DNA from 3 places in the Qipengyuania profundimaris genome. Region 1 is predicted to be linked to each of the others. Evidence: predicted binding sites of a transcription regulator. Region 1 holds the regulator's gene; each other region holds the start of a gene.

Region 1 (7,302 bases):
GCTCGAGCAAATCGACATCTGCATCACCGTCCAGCCTCTCGGCCACGATGCGAGCCAGGCGACCATCATCGGCCTCCCGAATGTAGTGACCGTTGAGGTTCTGCAGCTTCTTGATATCGAACCGGGCAGGACCCTTGCCGACTCCGTCGAGGTCGAACAGCTCGATCGCTTCCTCGCGGCTGATCTCCTCGCGATCGCCATGACCCCAGCCGAGGCGCAGGAGATAGTTGAAGAGCGCTTCCGGCAGGACGCCTTCTTCGTCGCGATAACCTTCGACACCGACGGCGCCATGGCGCTTCGACATTTTTGCGCCGTCCGGACCGTGGATCAGCGGCACGTGAGCATAGACCGGATCGGGCCAGCCGCCCTCGATCGCGTCCATCGCGCGGATCACAGGGAGCTGGCGGAAGGCGTTGTTGAGGTGATCGTCGCCGCGGATAACGTGAGTAACACCCATATCGTGATCGTCGACGACCACCGCGAGCATGTAGGTCGGCGTACCGTCGGCGCGGAGCAGGACGTAATCGTCGATCTCGGCGTTCTTCACGGTCACCGGACCCTGGACGGCATCTTCGATGGTCGTCTCGCCCTCGGTCGGCACTTTAAGACGGATAACGAAGGGCGCCCCTTCGGGAGCCTCGCTCCCGTCGCGGTCGCGCCAGCGACGGTCGTAGCGCATCGGTTGCTTGGCAGCGCGCTGGTCGGCGCGCATTTGCTCGAGTTCCTCGGGCGTCGCGTAGCATTTGTACGCGTGGCCTGCTGCGAGAAGCTGGCGCGCTACTTCGGCATGGCGTTCGGCGCGGTCGGACTGGAACAGCGGTGCATCGTCGAAATCGAGGCCGAGCCAGTCGAGCCCTTCGATGATCTTGTCGATCGCGTCCTGCGTACTGCGCTTGCGGTCCGTATCCTCGATCCGCAGGAGCGTGCGGCCGCCGTGGTGCCGGGCGAAGAGCCAGTTGAACAATGCCGTGCGCGCGCCGCCGATATGCAGGTATCCTGTGGGCGAAGGGGCAAAGCGGGTTACGACCTGTCCTTCGGGCGTTCCACTATCGCTTGCCATTGGCTCTCGCTTCCTTTCAAACACTTGCATGGCGACACGCGGGACGCCTTCGGTACCGATGGGGGGGACGGACGGAGGATCCGTGCAGGCTGTGCCGCGCCCTTGGCGCATGCGCGGCCTGATGTCCAGAATTGCGGATCGCTGCGAGACAGGTTTGGCGAGTGCCGGATTTGACCGCGGACCGTGGCTGGCAGTTGCCTTTGGCGGCGGCATCGGTCTGTGGTTCCTGCTCCACACGCCGTGGCAATGGTCTGCAACCATTGGTGGGCTTGTTCTGGTTGCCCTTGCGGCGCTTGCCGCGTGGCGCGATCGTGATGAGCGCGCCTACCTCCTCGCTGCGACCATCGCCACGTCGCTCGTCCTCGCGGCAGGGATCGGGCTGGTCTGGGCGCGCTCCGAATTGATCGGGGCAGAACCAATCGAGCGACCGACGTTCGAACGGCTCGATGCCCGCATTCTCGAGCGCGAGGACCAGCCGGCGCGTGACCGCATCCGGCTCGTGTTAGCCGCTCGCGACGCCGAGGACGGGATTGCAAGAGCCTACCGCGTCAACGTTCCGCTGGATCAAGCGGATAGCGCGTTGCGGGAGGGCGTACGCGTCAGGGTGTCCGCGCGCCTTATGCCGCCTTCGCCGCCAATCGTACCGGGCGCCTACGACTTCGCGCGACGGGCCTGGTTCGATGGCTATGCGGCCACCGGCAGCGTTGTGGGGGATATCGAAATAGTAGAGGAGGCCGGCGGGGGCGGCGGCGAAGGCTGGATCGCGCAGGTTCAGCGGCACCTCTCGGCGCATGTTCGCGACCGTCTCGACGGCGCTCCCGGCGCGATCGCGGCGACTCTCGCCAGCGGCGATCGCGGGGCGATTTCCGAAGCGGACGAGGTGGCTATGCGGGATGCCGGCCTTACGCATCTGCTGTCGATCAGCGGCCTTCACGTGAGCGCAATCATCGCCGCGACCTATCTGATTGCGCTCAAGTTGCTGGCCCTATGGCAATGGCTTACGTTGCGCGTACGCCTGCCGATCGTGGCCGCTGCAATCGCTGCTCTTGCCGGGATCGCTTACACGCTCTTGACGGGGGCTCAGGTACCAACGGTGCGCAGCTGCATCGGCGCGATCTTGGTCCTGACGGCTCTGGCGCTTGGGCGCGAGCCGCTCTCTTTGCGCCTAGTCGCGGTCGCAGCAATCGCGGTGCTGCTCTTATGGCCGGAATCGCTTGTCGGACCGAGCTTCCAGATGAGCTTTGCCGCCGTGCTCGCCATCGTGGCACTTCACAATGCGAAGCCGTTTCGCGAATTTCTCGCGCCACGAGAGGAAAGCGGCCTGCGCCGCTTCGGCCGCCGGGCGTTGATGCTGTTCCTGACCGGCTTTGTCATCGAGCTCGCACTCATGCCGATTGTCCTGTTCCACTTCCACCGTGCGGGAATTTACGGGGCGGTCGCAAACCTCTTCGCGATCCCGCTCGTGACCTTCGTCTCGATGCCGCTCGTTGCCCTGGCTCTGGCGATGGATGTAGTCGGGTTGGGAGCTCCGGCCTGGTGGCTGGTCGGCAAATCGCTCGATGTACTGCTGTGGATCGCGCACATCGTTTCGGCTCAGCCGGGTGCGGTGAAGCTCGCCCCCAAGATGCCGATGGCGGCGATGGCGGTATTTGTCCTCGGCGCGCTCTGGTTGGCATTGTGGCATGGAAGAACACGGCTTTGGGGGGCGCTTCCCGTCGCCGTCGCTTCGGGATGGATGTGGGCGACGCCTGCCCCGGACATCGTGATCACGCGTGATGGGCGCGATGTGGGTATTGCCAGCGCGGATGGCCGGCTGCTGGTTTTGCGGGACAGCGAGGGCAGTTACGCCCAACAAAATCTGCGCGAAATTGCAGCGCTCGATGGCGAGCCCGTACCTTTAGCCGAATGGTTGGGCGCTCGGTGCAGCCGGGACTTTTGTAGCTTGCGTATCGAAAGGGATGGTCGAGATTGGGACGTGCTGATCGCGCGAAGCCGCGAACTTATCGAGGAGCGAGCGCTTGCCGCCGCCTGCGACAGGTCCGACATCGTCATCGCTGATCGCTTCCTGCCGCGCTCATGCAAGCCACGCTGGCTCAAGGCCGATCGCCGGTTTCTCGAGCGGGAAGGCGGTACCGGCATTTACCTTGCCGAAGAGCATATTGATACCGTGGCCGAAGGGCAAGGCGAGCACGGTTGGTTCCGCCCCTTCGTCCGGCGGAACGCGGGCTCCCAATAAAGACAACCTATGAAGGAAGAGAGGGCGCAGCCGACGCCGCGCCCTTCTTCCCAACTAAAACTGTCTCGTCGAGCGTCAGTGGTAGCGCCGGAGCAGACCGGCAAGCTTGCCCTGAACCTTCACTCGATGGGATTCATAAACCTGCGGTTCGTAGGCCCCATTCGCAGGATCGAGGCGGATCCGCCCGCCATCGCGGCGCAGGTACTTCAGCGTCGCTTCTTCATCGTCGACCAGCGCGACGACGATCTCTCCGTCGCGAGCGGTATCGGACCTTCGGACAAGTGCGAAATCACCGTCGAAAATGCCTGCCTCGACCATCGAATCGCCCGACACTTCGAGCGCATAATGTTCACCCGGTCCGAGCAGAGCGGCGGGAACCGGCATGCTCGCCTGGCCCTCGATCGCCTCGATCGGCGCGCCAGCCGCGATCCGGCCGTGTAGCGGCACGTCGATGATGTCGTTCGCCGGCTCCGGCGCGACGGATTTCGCCGTTACCGTGGCCGCCATGGTCGCGCCGGTATCGTTCACAGGCTTAGCTTGGCCGGCGCCTGTAACCGCGTCTTCGGGCAGCTTGACGACCTCGAGCGCCCGCGCACGGTTCGGCAGGCGACGGATAAAGCCGCGTTCCTCGAGAGCGGAAATCAGGCGGTGGACGCCGGACTTGCTCTTGAGGTCGAGCGCTTCCTTCATTTCCTCAAAACTGGGTGAAATGCCGGTTTCCTCCAGCCGTTGCTGGATGAAGCGGATCAATTCGTGTTGCTTGGCTGTCAGCATATCTGCGCAACTCCCGTGCCGCCTGTTCACAACCCTGTGAACGAATGTGGAACAATTAGGCAACGAATATCAGCAAGTCAAGCAATTCAGCCGTTTCGGACCTTTCTTGTCGAGAACAAGCGTTCGCGATACGTGCCAAAGCGCTGGGTCAGCCCTGAAGCAAGGCGCGCGTCGCAGTAGCGACGTCGGCTTGCCGCATCAGACTCTCGCCGACGAGGAAGCTACAGACACCGCTACGCGCGAGGCGCTGGCAATCGGCATGCGTCGCGATGCCGCTCTCACCGACAAGAAGGGCGTCCTCAGGGGCGAGGACTGCCAGCCGCTCGGTGGTCGCAAGATCGGTGGTAAAGGTCCGCAGATCCCGATTGTTGACGCCGATGAGCCGCGATTGAAGCGCCAGCGCGCGTTCCAGCTCCTGTTCGTCATGGACCTCGACCAAAACGTCCATCCCGCGTTCGATCGCGGCAGTTTCGATTTCGCGCATCGTCCCGTCATCCAGCGCGGCTACGATGATTAGTATCGCATCTGCGCCAAGCGCGCGAGCTTCGGCGACTTGCCAGGGGTCGATCATGAAGTCCTTGCGCAGGACCGGCAGATCGCAAGCCGCGCGGGCTTCGACCAGATAATCCTCGTGGCCCTGGAAGTAAGGCGCATCGGTCAGGACCGAGAGACAGGCCGCACCGCCATCGGCGTAATCGCGAGCGTGCTGCGCAGGGTGAAAATCCTCCCGGATCAGACCTTTGGACGGCGAAGCTTTCTTGATCTCGGCAATCAGGCCGAAGCCATTCTGCTGCGCGCGTTCCAGTGCGAAGCGAAAGCCGCGCGGCGGCGTTTGGTCCTTTGCTTGCGCATCAAGCGAGTCGAGCGAATGCTGCTGCTTGCGCTCGGCTACCTCACCAAGCTTGGTTTCGCAGATTTCGACCAGCTTGTTCATTGCGCGATCGCGATCCAGTCTGCCAGCAATTGCTGGGCAGCACCGCTGTCGATTGCTTCGCCAGCCATTTCGGCACCGGTCGTCCAGTCTTCGGTCTTGCCTGCCACGATCAAAGTAGCGGCGGCGTTGAACAGCACGGCGTCGCGATAGGGTCCGGGCGCGCCTAGCAATAGCGCCTCGAGTGCCTTGGCGTTGTGCGACGGGTCGCCGCCGCGGATCGCCTCGACCGGCGCGTGGGGCAGGTTTGCCTGCACCGGGTTCACCCGCCGCATCTCGAAATCGTTGCCGGTCACATCGGCCAGCTCGTTTCCACCGGCAATGCTAAGCTCGTCCAGCCCCTCGTCGCCCGAAGCGATGAAGGTACGCTCCGTGCCGAGCTTGGCTTTTGCCGCTGCGTAGATCGGCACATAGGCCGGGCGCGCGATCCCGATCAGCTGGCGTTTCACGCCTGCCGGGTTGGAGAGCGGGCCCATCAGGTTGAATATCGTGCGAACGCCGAGCTGCTGGCGGATAGGCTGTATCCGGCCCATCGCCGGATGATGGTTCTTTGCGAACAGGAAACAAATGCCTAGCTCGGCCAGTGACTTCTCTGCGGTTCTTCCCGCGGCTTCCATATTGAGACCGAGCGCTTCGAGTGTGTCTGCCGCGCCCGACTTGCTGCTCGCCGCCCGATTGCCGTGCTTGGCCACCGGAACGCCGCACGCCGCGACAAGCAGGCTGACTGCTGTGGAAACATTGAGCGTGTGGTGCCCGTCACCGCCCGTGCCGCAGCAATCGACCGTTCCTTTCGGCGCGTCGATCGGGATCAGCCGCGCCCGCAGGGCCCGCGCCGCGCCCGCGATCTCATCGGATGTTTCGCTGCGGGTGGACATCTCGCGCAGGAACCGGGCGATTTCCTCGTCGCTCGTCTCGCCATCGAGAATCCAGCCGAAGACCTCTTCGGCCTCCTGCTCGCCCAGACGCTGCTCTGCTGCGGGTAGCGTCCTCATGCCGGTACCTTTGCGTCGATTCCGCACAGCGAGAGGAAATTTGCGAGCAGCGCATGTCCGTGTTCGGTAGCGATGCTCTCGGGGTGGAATTGTACGCCGTGGATCGGCAAGTCGCGATGACGGAAACCCATCACGCTGCTGCCATCGAGGCCGGGCGTCGTGCTGGTAGCATTGACCGCGAGGCACTCGGGAATGTCCTCCACGATCAGCGAGTGATATCGGGTAGCTATAAAGGGTGACGGCAATCCGGCAAACACGCCGCTGGCGTCATGTTCCACCGGCGACGTCTTGCCATGCATCAGCCCGCCGCGAACGACCTTGCCGCCGAAATGCTGGCCGATCGCCTGATGTCCGAGGCAGACGCCGAGTAGCGGCTTGCCCGCATCTGCGCATCCCGCCACGAGGTTGAGACTGACGCCGGCCTCGTTCGGTGTGCAGGGACCGGGCGAGATCAGGAAACCCGCAGCGCCGCTGCTCATGGCCTGGTCCGCCGAAATGGCGTCATTGCGCACCACCTCCACTTCGGCGCCCATTTCCATCAGGTAATGGACGAGGTTAAAGGTGAAGCTGTCGTAATTGTCGATGACAAGGATGGAGCGGCTGTCGGTCATTGCGGAACGGTCAATGGCGGCACGGCTGCGGGCTTTCAAGCAACTTCAGCTGCCCGCGACGTCACGCCTGCTTGCCCACCAGCTTGTCGGTCGCCCGCACGAGGCCATCGATGATGCCCGGTTCTGCTGCGGAGTGTCCGGCATCATCCACGATCCACAATTCCGCTTCCGGCCAAGCTTTCTTGAGCGCCCAAGCGGATGTCGGCGGCGTGCAAATGTCGTGGCGGCCCTGAACGATAATTCCGGGTATGCCCGCCAGCGCGCTGACATTCTTGAGCAATTGCGCTTCCTCCAGGAAAAAATCTTCGAGGAAGAACTTCGCGCAAATCCGGGCGAAGGGCACGGCCTTCGCGGGATCGGCGAAGGTGTCCAGCAGGGCAGGATCTGGCAACAGTGTGGCGACATTGCCTTCCCACAGCGACCATTCGCGCGCGGCGGCAAGGCGTGTTTCCTCGTCATCGCTGGTCAGGCGCTTGTAATAGGCTTTCACCAGATCGCCACGCTCATCTTCGGGGATGAGGCCGGTAAACTGGTCCCATTGTTCGGCCATGATTTCGCTGGCGCCATATGTGTAGAGCCAGTCTTTCTCGGTCTGGCGCGCGAGGAATACGCCGCGCAGCACCAGCTCGCTCGTGCGGTCGGGATGGGTCTCGGCGTAGGTGAGGGCGAGTGTCGCGCCCCAGCTACCGCCGAAGACC
Region 2 (7,302 bases), 710 kb from region 1:
CCGCAAGGCGATGAGCAAGCAGGTCCTGGCCAACGTGACAGGCGTTGCCATCGGCGGGCGAGCGCTGCTGATCGAGGGTGCACCTGGCGTCGGCAAGTCCTCGCTCGCGTTGGCGCTGATCGACAGGGGAGCGGTGCTGATCGGCGACGACGCGATCGAACTCGTTGTGCAAGACGGTGCGCTGATTGCCGCGCCTCCGCCTAATACCAGCGGACTGATCGAAGTCCGCAACATTGGGCTGGTAGAGTTGCCGACGGCACGTGCTCCGGTGGCTCTCGTCCTCAAGCTCGATCCCGACGCCCCGCGCTTCCCGATGGAGGTCCCGACGACTGTGATGGCCGACATTTTCGTGCCACTGCTGCCCTTTGCGCCCGGCGATGCGACGCAAGCCCTGCGCGCCGAACATGCGCTGGCAAAGCACGGCCTGCCCTTTCCAAGCGCGGCGCAAGCAGCAACAAGGCAAGTGCAATGACCGCCGATTCCCCCACTTCCCCGCGCCAGCGCGTCCTGCTCGTCACCGGCCTTTCGGGTGCGGGCAAGTCGACGGCGCTGCAGGTGCTGGAAGACATCGGCTGGGAAGCGATCGACAACTTCCCGGTGCGCCTGCTCGGCGGGCTGCTCGGCAATGAGGACGAGGACAGCCAGCTCGCCATCGGCTTCGATTCGCGCACACGTGGCTTCGTCCCCGCCGAGATCATCGCAATGTGCAAGCAGCTGGCGGCTCGCGGCGATGTCGAGGTGACGACGCTGTTCATCGACTGCGCCGGCGGCGAGTTGGAGCGGCGCTACAACGAAACCCGCCGTCCGCATCCGATGGCCCGCGGCCGTCCCGTACTCGACGGGATCAAGGCCGAGCGCGAGCTGCTGGAGCCGCTGCGGCGCTGGGCCGACATCGTCATAGACACCAGCGACTTCTCCACCAACCAGCTGCAGCAGGAAGTGCGCGAGCAATTCGCCAGCAGCGCCGAGCGCGAGATGACCGTCACCATCTCCAGCTTCGGTTTTGCCCGCGGCACCCCGCCCCTGGCAGACCTGCTGTTCGACATGCGCTTTATCGACAACCCGCATTGGATAGAGGGCCTTCGCGAGAAGACCGGACTTGAAGCCGAGGTAGCCGCGCATATCGAGGCCGATCCCGCTTTCGAACCGGCCTTCGCCCGCATCGCCGACCTGCTGCGCGAGCTGCTGCCGCGCTATGCCGCGCAGGACCGCAGCTATCTCAACATCGCCTTCGGCTGTACCGGAGGGAGACACCGCTCCGTCTACAGCGCCGAGCGGGCGGCGGACGTCTTGCGCGCCGAGGGGTTTTCGCCCACCGTTATTCATCGCAATCTGGGGAGCCGTCCCGCCGATCCGCTCGAACGGCGTTGATTCCCGCGGCCATTGATGGTTCAGGACCCGGCACGTAACCTTCCAAGGGTAATTATTCGGATACGCCCACGCATGATTGGCATGATTCTCGTCACCCACGGCAATTTGGCCGAGCACTTCATCGACGCGATGGAGCATGTGGTGGGCAAGCAGGAGGGTGTGGCGACCATCTGCATCGGTCCCAATGACGATATGGAGCGTCGCCGCCAGGACATCGCCGATGCCATCGCTAAGGTGGACACGGGCGACGGAGCGATCATCCTCACCGACCTGTTCGGCGGTACGCCCTCCAACCTCGCGATCTCCCTGCTCGACACGGGCCGGATCGAGGTGATCGCGGGCATCAACCTGCCGATGCTCATCCGCCTTGCCGGAGCGCGCAAGAGCATGGGCGTGGTCGATGCGGTGCACGCGGCGCAGACTGCGGGCCGCAACTACATCACGGTGGCCAGCGAGTTCCTCGGCCAGGATATCGACAGCGCGAAGGCTGCCACCTCTTGAGCGAGCTGCGCCGCACCCTCACGGTCGTCAACCAGCGCGGATTGCATGCGCGGGCCAGCGCCAAGTTCGTCGGCGCAGTCGCCGAACTGCCGGAAGGTTGCCAGGTGCGTGTGGCCAAGGGCGAGAACGAGGCGGCCGGCGGCTCCATCCTCGGCCTCATGATGCTCGGTGCAGCCAAGGGCGATACGATCGAGCTGATCGTCGCCGGCGACGGCAGCGAGGAGGCGATGAGCACCCTCGCCGCGATGATCGAGGACGGTTTCGGGGAGCCGTGACCATGGCTCCCAGCGACATCCGGCCGCGCCGCCTCATCACCGGCTTTTCCAACCCCACCGTCAAGGCGCTGCGTGCGCTGCGCGAGAAGAAGCACCGCAAGGCCGCGGGCAAGTTCCTCGCCGAAGGTCTGCGACTGCTGACCGACGCGCGCGAGTGTGGGCATTTGCCCGAGGTGCTGGTACTCGCTACGGGCCGCGATCCGCATCCGCTGTTGGCAGAGCTGGAAGCGGCGGTCGCGGCGGCGGGCGGCGAAGTGATCGAGACCTCGCCCGACATCCTCTCCAAGATCACCGGCAAGGACAATCCGCAGGCGGTCGCGGGCGTGTTCGCCGAATTCAACACCTCGCTGGCGAGCCTCGACCGCAGCCGCGCCGACATCTGGCTGGTCGCCCAGGCGCTGCGCGATCCGGGCAATCTCGGCACCATGCTGCGGACCGGCGACGCGATCGGCGCGGGCGGGCTGATCCTGATCGACGATTGCGCCGATCCCTTCAGCGTCGAGGCCGTGCGCGCCAGCATGGGCGCGGTGTTCACGCAAAGCATCGCGCGTGCCGAGTGGAGCGAGTTCGAGGGCTGGCTGCGCGGCGGTGCAGGCCAGCTCGTCGCCGCGAGCCTGCGCGAGGCCCAGCCCTATCGCGTCGCGCCCTATGCCGCACCATGTTTCGTCATGGTCGGCAACGAGAGTCGCGGGCTGCCGGAGGCGTACGAGATGGCCTGCGACCTGCGCGTGACCATGCCGATGAAAGGTCGCGCCGACAGCCTCAACGCGGCTGTCGCGGCGGCAGTTCTGGGGTACGAGGTGCTGGCGGGGCTGGAACAGCGGGACTGATCCGGACCCGCCCGCCTGGATCAAATGGCCAAATAGTCTTCCGCCGCGACCCGTTCGATCCGGTCGACGGTCAGCTTCCCGGCGGGCGCCTCCACCTGCCAGTTCAGGCCATCGGCTTCGAAGTTCAGCGCAACTTCAGCAGCAAGGACTTGTTCGACATTCCGCACGATCAACAGCGAGCCGAATCCCGTGCGTGAGGGCTCGGGGACTAGAGGGCCACCAATCTCGTTCCAGCGCATCCGAAAAACTGGCTCTTCCGCAGCTTCACCGGCAACCTCCCATTCGATGTCGACCCGGCCGCGATCATTGCTGAGTGCACCATATTTTTCGGCGTTCGTGGCGAGTTCATGGATAGCCAGTCCTATCGCTTCGGCAGCCTCCGTTCTGACGATCACCGGACTGGGCTTTGTGATATGTATTCGTCGCCGCATATCTTCGCCGAGATGGCGAAGTTGCGCCTCGACGATATCGGCCACGCGTGCTCCCGACCAATCGCCGCCGTCGAGAATTTCCTGATTGGACGCCAGCGCATTGATGCGGCGGTCGAGGGACCGGACGAGTTCGTCCTTCGGCAAGCCGGAGGACCGCCGCAGGATCGCTCTGATCGTAGCGAGCATATTCCGAGAGCGGTGGTTCACCTCCCGCATCAGCAGCTTGATGTGGTTCTGCGCTTCCAGCTGGTCGGTGATGTCGGTGTTCGTGCCGCACCAGAGAACGACGTTCCCTTCGTCATCCCTTAACGGGTTCGCACGACTGAGGAACCACCGGAACTCGCCGTCTGCTCTCCGCAACGGAAAAGTGTCGTCCCAGGGCTCTCCGCTATCCCACGCTTCCTGAATGCGGTTGGTGACACGCTCGACATGATCCGGATGATGGACTTTCTGCCACCCCCAACCCTGCATTTCCTCCAGATCGGTGCCGGTGAATTCGTACCACCGCTGGTTGAACCAGTAGATCCAGCCATCCTTGTCGGCGAGCCACGCCAGTTGCGGAATGTTGTTGGCGAGCGCGGTAAATTGGTCGGTCTTCTCGCGCAGACCGGACTGCAGTTCGATCTGCTCGCGCAAGTCGTTCGCGATCTTCGACGCACCGACGATCTGTCCGGATGCATCGCGCACCGGCGAGACTGTCACCGCGATTGGCACGGTTTCGCCGCTCTTCGTGAGACGCTTAGTAGTAAACCTGGGAACGACATGTCCCGCACGAATTCTTGCGAGGATCCGATCCTCTTCCTCGGCGCGATCTTCGGGCACGATCCGGCGGATCGACTGCCCAACCATTTCCGCGGCCGACCAGCCGAAAAGCGCCTCTGCCGCGGGGTTCCATGTCTGTACGGTGCCGTCGAGCGACTTCGAGATTATCGCGTCCGTAGAGCTTGCTATAATGGCAGCGAAACGGGCTGCGTCTATGTCGGGATCCGGTTCGTTTTCGGCCATGCGATGCGTTTGCTTAAACCAAATTCGTTCAGCGAGCCCGCAGTCATCTAACCGCTTCGCGGGTCTGCGACAACTGCGGCCTCACTCCGCCGCTTCGCGCCCCTCGCCCGTTTGATCCTCGATCTGCGCGGCGTCTTCCGCATTGTAGCGCGGGGTTGCCTCCACCTTCGGCACTTCCTCGATCTCGCGCTTGCCGATTTCGATGCCGCGTTCGGCTAGGCGCCTGCCCGACGTCAGCACGTTACGTTCGAAGCTGCCAACGAACTTGTTGTAATTGTTGACCGCCGTCTCCAGCCCGCCGCCGACGCGCTTCATGTGTTCGGCGGCGACGGCGAGGCGGTCGTAGAGCTCCGCCCCGGCCCTGCCGATCTCCACCGCTTCCTGCGCGATCGTGTCCTGCCGCCAGACCTGCGCCACGGTACGCGCGATGGCGACGAGGTTGGTCGGGGTCGCCAGCAGCACCTTGTTGCGGAAGGCGAAGTCCCACAGCTCCGGATCGTGCTCCAGCGCGGCGGCGACGAAATGCTCGCCCGGCACGAACATCACGACATAGTCGGGCGTGTCGTCGAACTGGCTCTGGTAGCTCTTGCTGCCGAGCGTCTGGACGTGGTTGCGCATGGATTTCGCATGCAGGTCGAGATGCCGCCCGCGCTCGTCGTCGTCATCCGCCTCAAAGGCGGCCTGGTAGGCGTTGAGCGAGACTTTGGCGTCGATCACCAGTTTCTTCTGCCCCGGCACATGCACCACCGCATCGGGGCGAAGCCGGCCATCCTCGGTCTCGATCGAATGTTCGAGGTTGAAATCGGTATGCTCCGACAGCCCGCATTGTTCGAGCACGTTCTGCAGCGCCCGCTCACCCCAGCGGCCGCGCGCCTTGGGGGCGTTGGTCAGGCTGTTGCCGAGCCGCTGTGCCTCGCGCCGGACCTCTTCCTGCCCGCGCTGCATCTCGGTGATCTGCTGGTAGAGCCGTCCGAAGGCATCGGTGCGCTTTTCCTCCAGCGCGGCGACCTGCTTCTCGTAAGCCTCCAGCCGCTTGCCCACCGGATCGAGCAGCGCGCGCAGCTTTTCCTCGCTGGTCTTTTCGGAATGCCCGAACCTCTCGTTCGCGCGCTTGAGGAAATCCTCCTGCGCCTTGGACAGTACGGCGGTGCCGGTGTTCTGGAATTCCTTGAGCAATTCCTCGCGCGCCTCGACCAGCAAGCGCTTCTGCTCGTCGAAATTAGCGGTCTTTTCCTTGAGCGTCGCCAGCTCGGACCCGAGCGCAGCATTGTCGCGCCGCAAGATTTCGAGAGCCGTTTCATGCGCGGCGCGGGTCTCGCGCAATTCGCCGTCGAGCGCATCTGCGCGGTCAGCCCGCACGGTCGCATTCTCCAGTTCTACGATGGCGCGGCGGAACTTCTCGTCCAGCTCCCGCGCCTCTGCATCGCGCTCGCCATGGCGCGCTTTCCAGTCGGCTGCCGGGCGCGATCCGGCGAACCAGCCGAGCGCCACCCCAATCAGGAGAGCGGCGACGGCGACGATGAGAACGGTCATATCCATGCGCCGGAACATAGCTGGAACGGGCGGCGCGGGAAAGGCCCACCCGGAACTATCCCCACAGCCGCGCGCTCCTCATGCAAAGAGGAGATATTCTATGTCGATCAAGGAAATGATCCAGGACCACCCCGCCGTGGGGGCCGACTATACCGAGGAACTGGGCGAAGCGGTCAAGCACGCGATGTATTGCGCGGCGATCGCCAGTAGCTGCGTCGATGCATGCAATGCGGAAGAGGGCGACATGTCCGAATGCATCCGCAAGTGTTCGGACGCGTCGGACATCTGCCAAGCCGTCAGCACGGTCGCGGGGCGTCGCACGCACGGCAATACGGCGGTGATCAAATCGCTGCTCGAAGCCTGCATCCTCGCCTGCAAGGTCTGCGCCGAGGAATGCGACAAGCACGAAAACCCGCACTGCCAGCGCTGCGCGCGGATGTGCCACGAAGTGGTCGAGGACTGTGTGAAAGCGCGCGATGCGATGCTGGACGCGGCGTAATTTGTTTAGCCTCAGGCGCCGGCGGCCGCGTCCGCGGCGTTAGGCTATCCTCGCTGCGCTCGGTTCTCTGGGAGGCGCAACCGCTCGTCAATCAGTGACCTCTCCCCTCCTAGAGCACCGGGCCGACGGAGGCCCGGCAAGGGCGACCGCCCGCCCGCAGCGGGTGCAGCTTGCTGCACATCTAGCGAGGACGACCCCGCGGATGCGGGTTCGCAAACAAAAATGCTAAGCCGCTTCGCGCAACTTTTTCAGCTTCTTGAGCGCCATGTTGCGCTTGAGGCGGCTGAGGTGGTCGATGAACAGAATTCCTTCGAGGTGGTCCATCTCGTGCTGGATGCACGTCGCCATCAGCCCGTCGAGGTCTTCCTCGTGGGTCTCGCCCTCCAAGTCCTGGTAGCGCACGCGGCAGGTGGACGGGCGATCGACGTCGGCGAAGATGTCGGGGACCGAAAGGCAGCCTTCCTGATAGGTCGCCAGCTCGTCTGCCGGGTCGAGGATTTCCGGGTTGATGAAGACGCGCGGCTCCTTCTTCACCGGATAGTGCACGTGTTCGTGCCCGCCATGATTGCAGACCTCGCCCTCGGCCTCGGTGTCTTCGGGCTGCAGGTCGATCACCAGCACGCGCTTGGGCACGCCGACCTGGATCGCCGCAAGCCCGATGCCGGGCGCATCATACATGGTTTCGAACATGTCGGAGACGAGCGTCTTCAACTCGTCGTCGAACTCGGTGACGGGTTCGGACACGACCTTGAGCCGGGGATCCGGCACTTCGAGAATTTCACGGATAGCCATGTGGGGTGAGATAGTCTGGCGGAGGGAAATGTTCAATATTGTGGAAGAGGAAAGCGCATCCGCGC
Region 3 (7,302 bases), 1.3 Mb from region 1:
CCGACGCCAACCGGCCACTGAACGGCAGCTGATCGCAACCAAATTCGGGAAGTGCGGGCATGGCCCGGTTTCCCCTTTTGCGGGACATGTTCCGCACCCCCGGCGCTCCGCCTCCACCAGAGGCGGGGCGCTACTTTTTCGCCGTCCCGATCGCTCGACCAACGACCCGTGCCTCAGCGCCGACGAGCCGAGGAACGGCATATGCGACCATCCGTTGAGTGGGTATAACCAATTCAAAACAAAGGATTAGCATGTTTGAGAAGCTACGTATCAAGGAACATATGGAAGTCGCCAATTCGGAAGGCCAGCATGTCGGCACCGTCGATGGCGTTCAGGATGACAAGATCAAGCTGACCAAGTCCGACAGTTCGGATAGCATGCACCACTTCCTCTCGCTCGACGATGTCGAGAAGATCGATGACAACCGCATCTATCTGAAGGAAAGCGCACGCATTCCCGAAGGCCTCGGCAATAAGGCGACCATGAACGCCTGATCCAAAACCTTACCGCGATCTGTCGTAGATCGCCACAACCCCGCCGGTCCTCTGGATCGGCGGGGTTTTTTATTGTGCTGAACGAGGCGTTAGGAATTTCATTACCAGCTTTTCAAATACCGGATTAATCCGGTGCTGGCATGGTCGAGCACAATGGGTGAGAAATCCGTCCTCGATCCGGCCCTGCGTCCGATGGTCACCACTGCGCTGGCGCAGCCAGTAATGCTGGGCGAGTGGCCGCAGCCTTTGCGCAGGCAATGGTATGCGGATCGCAAGGCGCAGATGCTGGTCGAACTCGCCTTCGTGCTCAAGCTCGGCTTCGGTCTCGCGATCATGGCCTTCATCACCGACTGGCTGGTCGTTCGCGATCTCGCATGGACGGCACTTGCCATCCGGGTGGGTACGATCGGCCCCATAACGGCCATCGGACTGTGGGCCGCGCGGAGCGGTCGGGTCGCACTTGCGAACATAGCCACGACCATTGCCCTGTCGATCTTTGGCGCCGTCGCCATGTGGGTCGCGGCCCACGGCACACCCGCCGATATTGCGCGCTACAGCATGGCGATAGTCGTCACCATGCTGGCCGCATTGTTCGTGCTGCCGATGTCGATCGCGCACAAGTTGCGCGTGGCTCTGGTGTTTTTCCTTGCGAGCACTCTGGCGGCTTTCTTTCCCGAACCGATCCCGCCCGAACTGCTGATCCATCATTTCGCTGCCGGGGCCATAGCAGGGATTGGCGGCCTGCTCTTGGCAATGCGCAACTGGCACATGGAATCGCGCAGCTTCCTGCTCAGCCTGCAATTGCGTTTCGACCGCGAGGATCTGGAACAGAGCAACGCGCTGCTGCGCGAATTGTCCGAAAGTGATCCGCTCACCGGGCTATCCAACCGCCGCAGCCTGGAGCGGGTGTTCGAGGACGAATATATCGACCGGTCCGCGGGGGCGACGGCCTTGCTGATGGTGGATGTCGATCACTTCAAGCGCTTCAACGACCGGTTCGGCCACCAGATCGGCGATAGCTGCCTGGTCGAAGTCGCACGAGAACTGGAGCGCTGTATCGAACACCACGGCGGACATATCGCCCGGTTCGGGGGTGAGGAGTTCATCGCCATCCTCCACGAACAGGGCGGGCGAGACGCGGAAGCCATCGCCGAAGAAATGCGCGAGGCCGTCGCCAGCCTGACCATAGAGACCGGTCAGCGAAAGCCTTGCGCGGTGAATATCAGCATCGGCATGGCCCGGGGGCGGGGCGGCCAGTCAATGGGGCAGCTGATCGCACGGGCGGACGAGGCGCTTTACCGCGCGAAGCAGAACGGCCGGAACCGGGTCGAAGTGGCCTATGCCGCGATGGACGAGCTGGTCGGATAGCAGGGATTTCAGTCTGCTGGATCGCGAATGTGACGAGGGCCCAACGGTTGAAACCGCCGGGCCCTTTTATCGACCTTGCAGCCAGATGGCTGGACATGCCTACTGGCAGGCGAGGCATTCCTCGTAATCGGTCTGCTCGCCGCCGGCAGCCAGTTCGTATTTCGCGGCGTCGGCAGTGTTGTCCGCTTCCACGCCGCCGGCGAAACCGGCGCGCTGCACACTCTTGGAGCGCAGATAATAGAGCGACTTGATGCCCTTCTCCCAAGCCTGGAAGTGCAGCATCATCAGGTCCCACTTGTCGACATCGGCGGGGATGAACAGGTTCAGCGACTGCGCCTGGTCGATGTAGGGCGCGCGGTCGGCGGCGAATTCGAGCAGCCAGCGCTGGTCGATCTCGAAGCTGGTCTTGAACGCGGCCTTTTCCTCGGCGCTGAGGAAATCGAGATGCTGGACACTGCCGCCCCGCTCAAGGATCGAATTCCAGATCGAGGTCGAATTCTTGGACTTTTTGTCGAGGATCTTTTCGAGATACGGGTTCTTCACCACGAAGCTGCCCGACAGTGTCTTGTGGGTGTAGATGTTCGCCGGGATCGGCTCGATACAGGCGCTGGTGCCGCCGCAGATAATGCTGATCGACGCGGTCGGCGCGATCGCCATCTTGCAGCTGAAGCGCTCCATCGCGCCCATTTCTTCCGCATCGGGGCAGGCCCCGCGTTCCTGTGCGAGCACCAGTGAAGCCTCTTCGGCCTTGCCGCTGATGTGCTTGAACATCTTGAGGTTCCAGACCTTCGCCATCGGGCTTTCGAAACCGATGCCCTTGGCCTGGAGGAAGGAGTGGAAGCCCATAACGCCCATGCCGACGCTGCGTTCGCGCATCGCGGAATATTTCGCGCGGGCCATCTCGTCCGGTGCGCGGTCGATATAGTCCTGCAGCACATTGTCGAGGAAGCGCATGACGTCCTCGATGAAGGTCTTGTCCTCGTTCCACTCGTCCCATTTCTCGAGGTTGAGCGAGGAGAGGCAGCATACCGCCGTGCGGTCGTTGCCGAGGTGGTCGATGCCGGTCGGCAGGGTGATCTCGGCGCACAGGTTCGAGGTCGAGACCTTGAGGCCGAGCTCGCGGTGATGCTTGGGCATCATCCGGTTCACCGTGTCGGAGAAGACGATATAGGGCTCGCCTGTGGCCAGCCGGGTTTCGACCAGCTTCTGGAACAGGCTGCGCGCATCCACGGTCTTGCGGACCGATCCGTCGCGCGGGGATACGAGGTCGAATTCCTCGCCCGCACGCACGGCTTCCATGAAGGCGTCGGTCACCAGCACGCCGTGGTGCAGGTTCAGCGCTTTGCGGTTGAAATCGCCCGAGGGTTTGCGGATCTCGAGGAACTCCTCGATCTCTGGATGGGTGATGTCGATGTAGCAGGCGGCCGAGCCGCGGCGCAGCGAGCCCTGGCTGATCGCCAGCGTCAGGCTGTCCATCACGCGCACGAAGGGAATGATGCCGCTGGTCTTGCCGTTGAGGCCGACCGGCTCCCCGATCCCGCGGACATTGCCCCAATAGGTGCCGATGCCGCCGCCTTTGGAGGCGAGCCAGACGTTCTCGTTCCAGGTGTTGACGATGCCGTCGAGGCTGTCGGACACCGAATTGAGATAGCAGGAGATCGGCAGGCCGCGCGTGGTGCCGCCGTTGGACAGCACCGGGGTTGCCGGCATGAACCACAGGCGGCTGATGTAATCGTAAAGGCGCTGCGCGTGCTCGGCATCGTCCGCGAAATAGTCGGCGACGCGGGCGAACAGGTCCTGGTATTTCTCACCGGGCAGCAGGTAGCGATCGGTCAGCGTTTCCTTGCCGAATTCGGTCAGCAGTTCGTCGCGGCTCTCGTCGATCTGCACGTCGAAACGGCGGTCGAGGACTTTCTTGGAATCTTCCTTCTGCGTGGCAGCCTTCATCGCGCCGGCGAGCGCTTCGCCCGCGGCTTCGCTGACCAGCGCATCGCTGCCTGTATCGCCCTTGTCCATGCTCACTGCCTTTCCGGCTTCGGCCGTGGTCGCATCGTCGGTGGAGTCGCGCACATCCAGGTCCATCTCCATCGCAATATCGTCCCCGCTCTTGAAATCCATCGTGGTCAGCCCCGCCGTTTGGGCCCGGCTGCTCGTCGTCGCATGTCCGGGCGCGTGTTCCGCTTGTGTTCGAGTCGGCGAGCCAGAGACACGCCTATCAATTATCGCCGGTCGCAGGGCGGAAACTTATCCCTTTTTTACCCACAGACCGGCGCGGCGACGACGCGCATCCCATATGGGGATGAACGCTCACGATGCTAGGTCTTGTGGGTACCCCCGGTAGCCCGACTACTAGATACTGAATCAGGCGAGACTCGCACGCAAGAGGGTGAATGAAGATTTAATGGCGCGGACGCGGCTCGAGGCCGGGTGTCCTACCTTGCTGCAACGCCGCGACGCGTGGAGAAAGCTGGACTGGCGGCCCTCGCAAGCCGGAAAATGAATCTGCGAAAAAAATTTTGCGGGCAAAAAGGATACGTCGCCCTTGCGATTCATTCGAATCCTGGCGCGCAATTTTTGAATCTTGCGGCCCCGCAGCTGTCCAAAAGGCGGGCCCCGCCGAAGCAGAGCCCGCAACCGTTCGATTCAAAATGGCGACCCCGGCACGGGACACCGTTCCCGCAGACGAACACCGCCCCGTGCCGAGACGGTAATCGCATCGTCGTTAGGAGACGGGGGGACCGCCGACCGTCAGCGCGAGGACGCTGCGCTCCGCCGGGGACGACGCGAGCCGACGACTTTCTTCGCGCGCCAATTGGCGCGAGAGCCGCTCGGCTTGCTTCTCGTTATTGGCGAAAATGATGTTCGCCTGAATGACCTGGCCGTTCGCACTGCCTCGCGGCAATGGTGAAAGGCTGCTAAGTCGCGAGACTGCGCGTCGGCTCGCTCGGTCCACCTGGGAGGAGCCGGACTTGCGATAGATCGTCACGTTTTCCGGGCGTCCGTCGACACCGGCGGTGAAGCGCACACTCGCAGCACCGCTTGGAGCCGATTGGGGTGAAACGCGTATCTGTCGGAGGTGCCGGTCCAGATCTTTCTGCACATTATCCACGAACTCGCTGGGCGAGGTAGGAGACACGACGATCTCCTGCGACGCCAACGGCGTGGCGAGCAGCGATGCCGTGACGGCAACGGACATGGCGAAAATGGAAAGCTTATTCATGGGATCATCCTTTACGTATAGAGGATGATCGGCCGAAGAGAGTATCACACGAAGTGCGACAAACCTTGTTCTAAAGCGATAGCGGTCTTTGGTCGATCAGCGTCGAGGCTTCTGCGGACGCTCGCGACTTCTTCGTGAATACATGAATCGCTACTAATGTCAAAATCGGGTCACTTTGACATGTCGAGTCTATACAAAGTTGTAACTTTATAACGAGCCAAAGCACTATCTGCGCTTTGGTTAATAATTTTGAACCCGCAACAGCATCCAAAGTAACCGGCTCGGATGGCGTCTTGTGAGCGACTCGCTAAGCGGTGGCACGGGCGTGGGACGCAATGGCCTCCGCCACCTCGTCGACCAATTCCAGCGGCAGGTCGTGACCCCATCCCGGAATGGTCTTAAGCTTTGCGCCGGGGATCGCTGCGGCGGTATCGCGCCCGCCCTCGACCGGGACGAGTGGATCGTCCTCGCCATGCATGACGAGGGTGGGGACGGAGATATCCTTGAGCATCTCGCGGCGGTCGCCATCTGCGACGATCGCCGAGAGATGGCGGGTCGGCCCTTCGGGATAGATGCTGCGCTGTACGCTCGCCCGCGCACGGTCCCGCAGGCGCTCTTCGTCGGATGGGTATCCGGGCGAACCGATGGTGCGGGCGAGCATCACCCCGTGATCCACCAGCGCCTCTTCCTCCATGCTCTTGGGCCGCGCCACGAGCGCTTTCAAAGCTTCGGGCCTGGCGGCAGGCAGCTTGGGATTGCCGGTGGTCGAGAAGATCGAAGTAAGCGACTTGCAGCGCTGCGAATAGCGCGCGGCGACATGCTGCGCGATCATCCCACCCATGCTGGCGCCCACGATATGCGCGCGGTCGATCTCCAGCGCATCGAGCAGGCCGACCCCGTCGTCCGCCATATCTGCCAGCGTATAGGGCACCTTGGGGGTGAAGCCGAGCTTGGTCAGCAGCGTCATCTTGAGGATGCCGGGCGCCTTCACCCCGTCGAACTTTTCACTCAGCCCGATGTCGCGATTGTCGTACCGGATGACGCGGAAGCCATGCCCGGCCAGCGCTTCGACCAGCTCGTCGGGCCACAGCGTCAGCTGCGCGCCGAACCCCATGATCAGCAGCATCGGATCGGCGGCCGAATCCCCATGCTCCTCGTAATGGATTTCGATCCCGTTCGCCTGTGCCTTGGGCATGCCTCGTTCCCCTGAATTCAAATGCTTTCGAGCCCTTTTCAGCCGAAACATCCCGCCAAGTCCATTGCGAATGTCGTAGGTATACAAGCGTTATCCAGCCGGGTGCGTCACTTCGCGACTGTGAGCCTCGATCCAGGACCTTACGATCAATGGACCGCAGGAAAGAAGACCGCAGCCCGACGCGCGAGACCATTCGTGCAACCATCGCCGGCGTCGAGACCCTTTGCACGATGCGCAATCTCTCGCAGTCCGGCTGCATGATCGAGGGCGACGCCTTGCCCGGCAACGTCGGCGCGCCGGTGACCATCCAACTGACGGCCGACCTTGTCGTCTCCGGCGAAGTGGCATGGCAATTGGGCCAAAGCATGGGGATTTTCTTCCTCCAGCCAATCCCGCTGCCGGTGGTGCGCAGCTTTGCGCTCGACGACTGGCCGCTGCGTTCGGACTGGAACGTACCCAGCCCGTCGACATCGCAATAGCGCTTCCCCCAATCGCACTAGGACGGATCGACTAGGCCCGCTGGCGTATTTTCGCCGGCCCCCGTCTCGCTAGCCTCGCTCCCTGGAACTGACATCGGGGAGAATCGCCATGGCCGAAGAAAAGCAGCTGGATTGCCCCAGCGCGCCGCACCAGCATCCCGAAGCGCGTCTGCTGGGCGTCGTGCTCGAAGAGGAAGGCGCACCCCGCGTCTCCTATGTCGAGAAGGGCGTCGATCTGCCGGAAGATTTCGACGCCGAACAGCTCGGCGTCGATCCCGGCCATGCGCTCCGCTTCGCCGCACCCTGCGCCAACAAGGGCTGTGGGCAATGGAAAGAGGGCGGCTGCGGATTGGGGCGCGAAATCATCAAGCGCCTGCAACCGGTCGTCGATGTCGCGCCCGCCTGCACCCTGCGCGCAACGTGCCGCTGGTTTGCCGAGAACGGCACCGCGAGCTGCCTGCGGTGCCCCCAGATCGTGACCCGTCGCAAGAAAAGCGACGCAGTCTCGCCGCATGTCCACGCAACACCCTCTCCTGTCGGCCCCCC

Evidence for each region. Region 1 encodes LexA, which represses DNA repair genes until DNA is damaged. Its sites were predicted from a motif close to GTTCCNCNCTTGTTCT; they were not measured.
Region 2: the regulator LexA is predicted to act here: its motif matches at 5,958-5,973, upstream of Q9K02_RS05670 (DNA recombination protein RmuC).
Region 3: the regulator LexA is predicted to act here: its motif matches at 4,037-4,052, upstream of Q9K02_RS02605 (ribonucleoside-diphosphate reductase subunit alpha).

Annotation. Positions count from the first base shown of each region.
Region 1 is NZ_JAVAIM010000001.1:1,862,075-1,869,376, reverse strand. Features, by position in the region: gene gltX (glutamate--tRNA ligase) at 1-1,060, opposite strand, end outside; gene Q9K02_RS09230 (ComEC/Rec2 family competence protein) at 1,182-3,296, shown strand; gene lexA (transcriptional repressor LexA) at 3,372-4,070, opposite strand; gene trpC (indole-3-glycerol phosphate synthase TrpC) at 4,219-5,004, opposite strand; gene trpD (anthranilate phosphoribosyltransferase) at 5,001-5,993, opposite strand; gene Q9K02_RS09210 (anthranilate synthase component II) at 5,990-6,604, opposite strand; gene pip (prolyl aminopeptidase) at 6,666-7,302, opposite strand, start outside.
Region 2 is NZ_JAVAIM010000001.1:1,151,598-1,158,899, reverse strand. Features, by position in the region: gene Q9K02_RS05705 (sensor histidine kinase) at 1-14, shown strand, start outside; gene Q9K02_RS05700 (HPr kinase/phosphorylase) at 11-472, shown strand; gene rapZ (RNase adapter RapZ) at 469-1,371, shown strand; gene Q9K02_RS05690 (PTS sugar transporter subunit IIA) at 1,444-1,872, shown strand; gene Q9K02_RS05685 (HPr family phosphocarrier protein) at 1,869-2,147, shown strand; gene Q9K02_RS05680 (TrmH family RNA methyltransferase) at 2,150-2,977, shown strand; gene Q9K02_RS05675 (PAS domain S-box protein) at 2,998-4,413, opposite strand; gene Q9K02_RS05670 (DNA recombination protein RmuC) at 4,495-5,946, opposite strand; gene Q9K02_RS05665 (four-helix bundle copper-binding protein) at 6,047-6,445, shown strand; gene Q9K02_RS05660 (peptide deformylase) at 6,671-7,237, opposite strand.
Region 3 is NZ_JAVAIM010000001.1:515,568-522,869, reverse strand. Features, by position in the region: gene Q9K02_RS02620 (hypothetical protein) at 1-32, shown strand, start outside; gene Q9K02_RS02615 (DUF2171 domain-containing protein) at 252-494, shown strand; gene Q9K02_RS02610 (GGDEF domain-containing protein) at 648-1,862, shown strand; gene Q9K02_RS02605 (ribonucleoside-diphosphate reductase subunit alpha) at 1,962-3,980, opposite strand; gene Q9K02_RS02600 (energy transducer TonB family protein) at 4,585-5,082, opposite strand; gene Q9K02_RS02595 (alpha/beta fold hydrolase) at 5,390-6,277, opposite strand; gene Q9K02_RS02590 (PilZ domain-containing protein) at 6,427-6,756, shown strand; gene Q9K02_RS02585 (hypothetical protein) at 6,866-7,302, shown strand, end outside.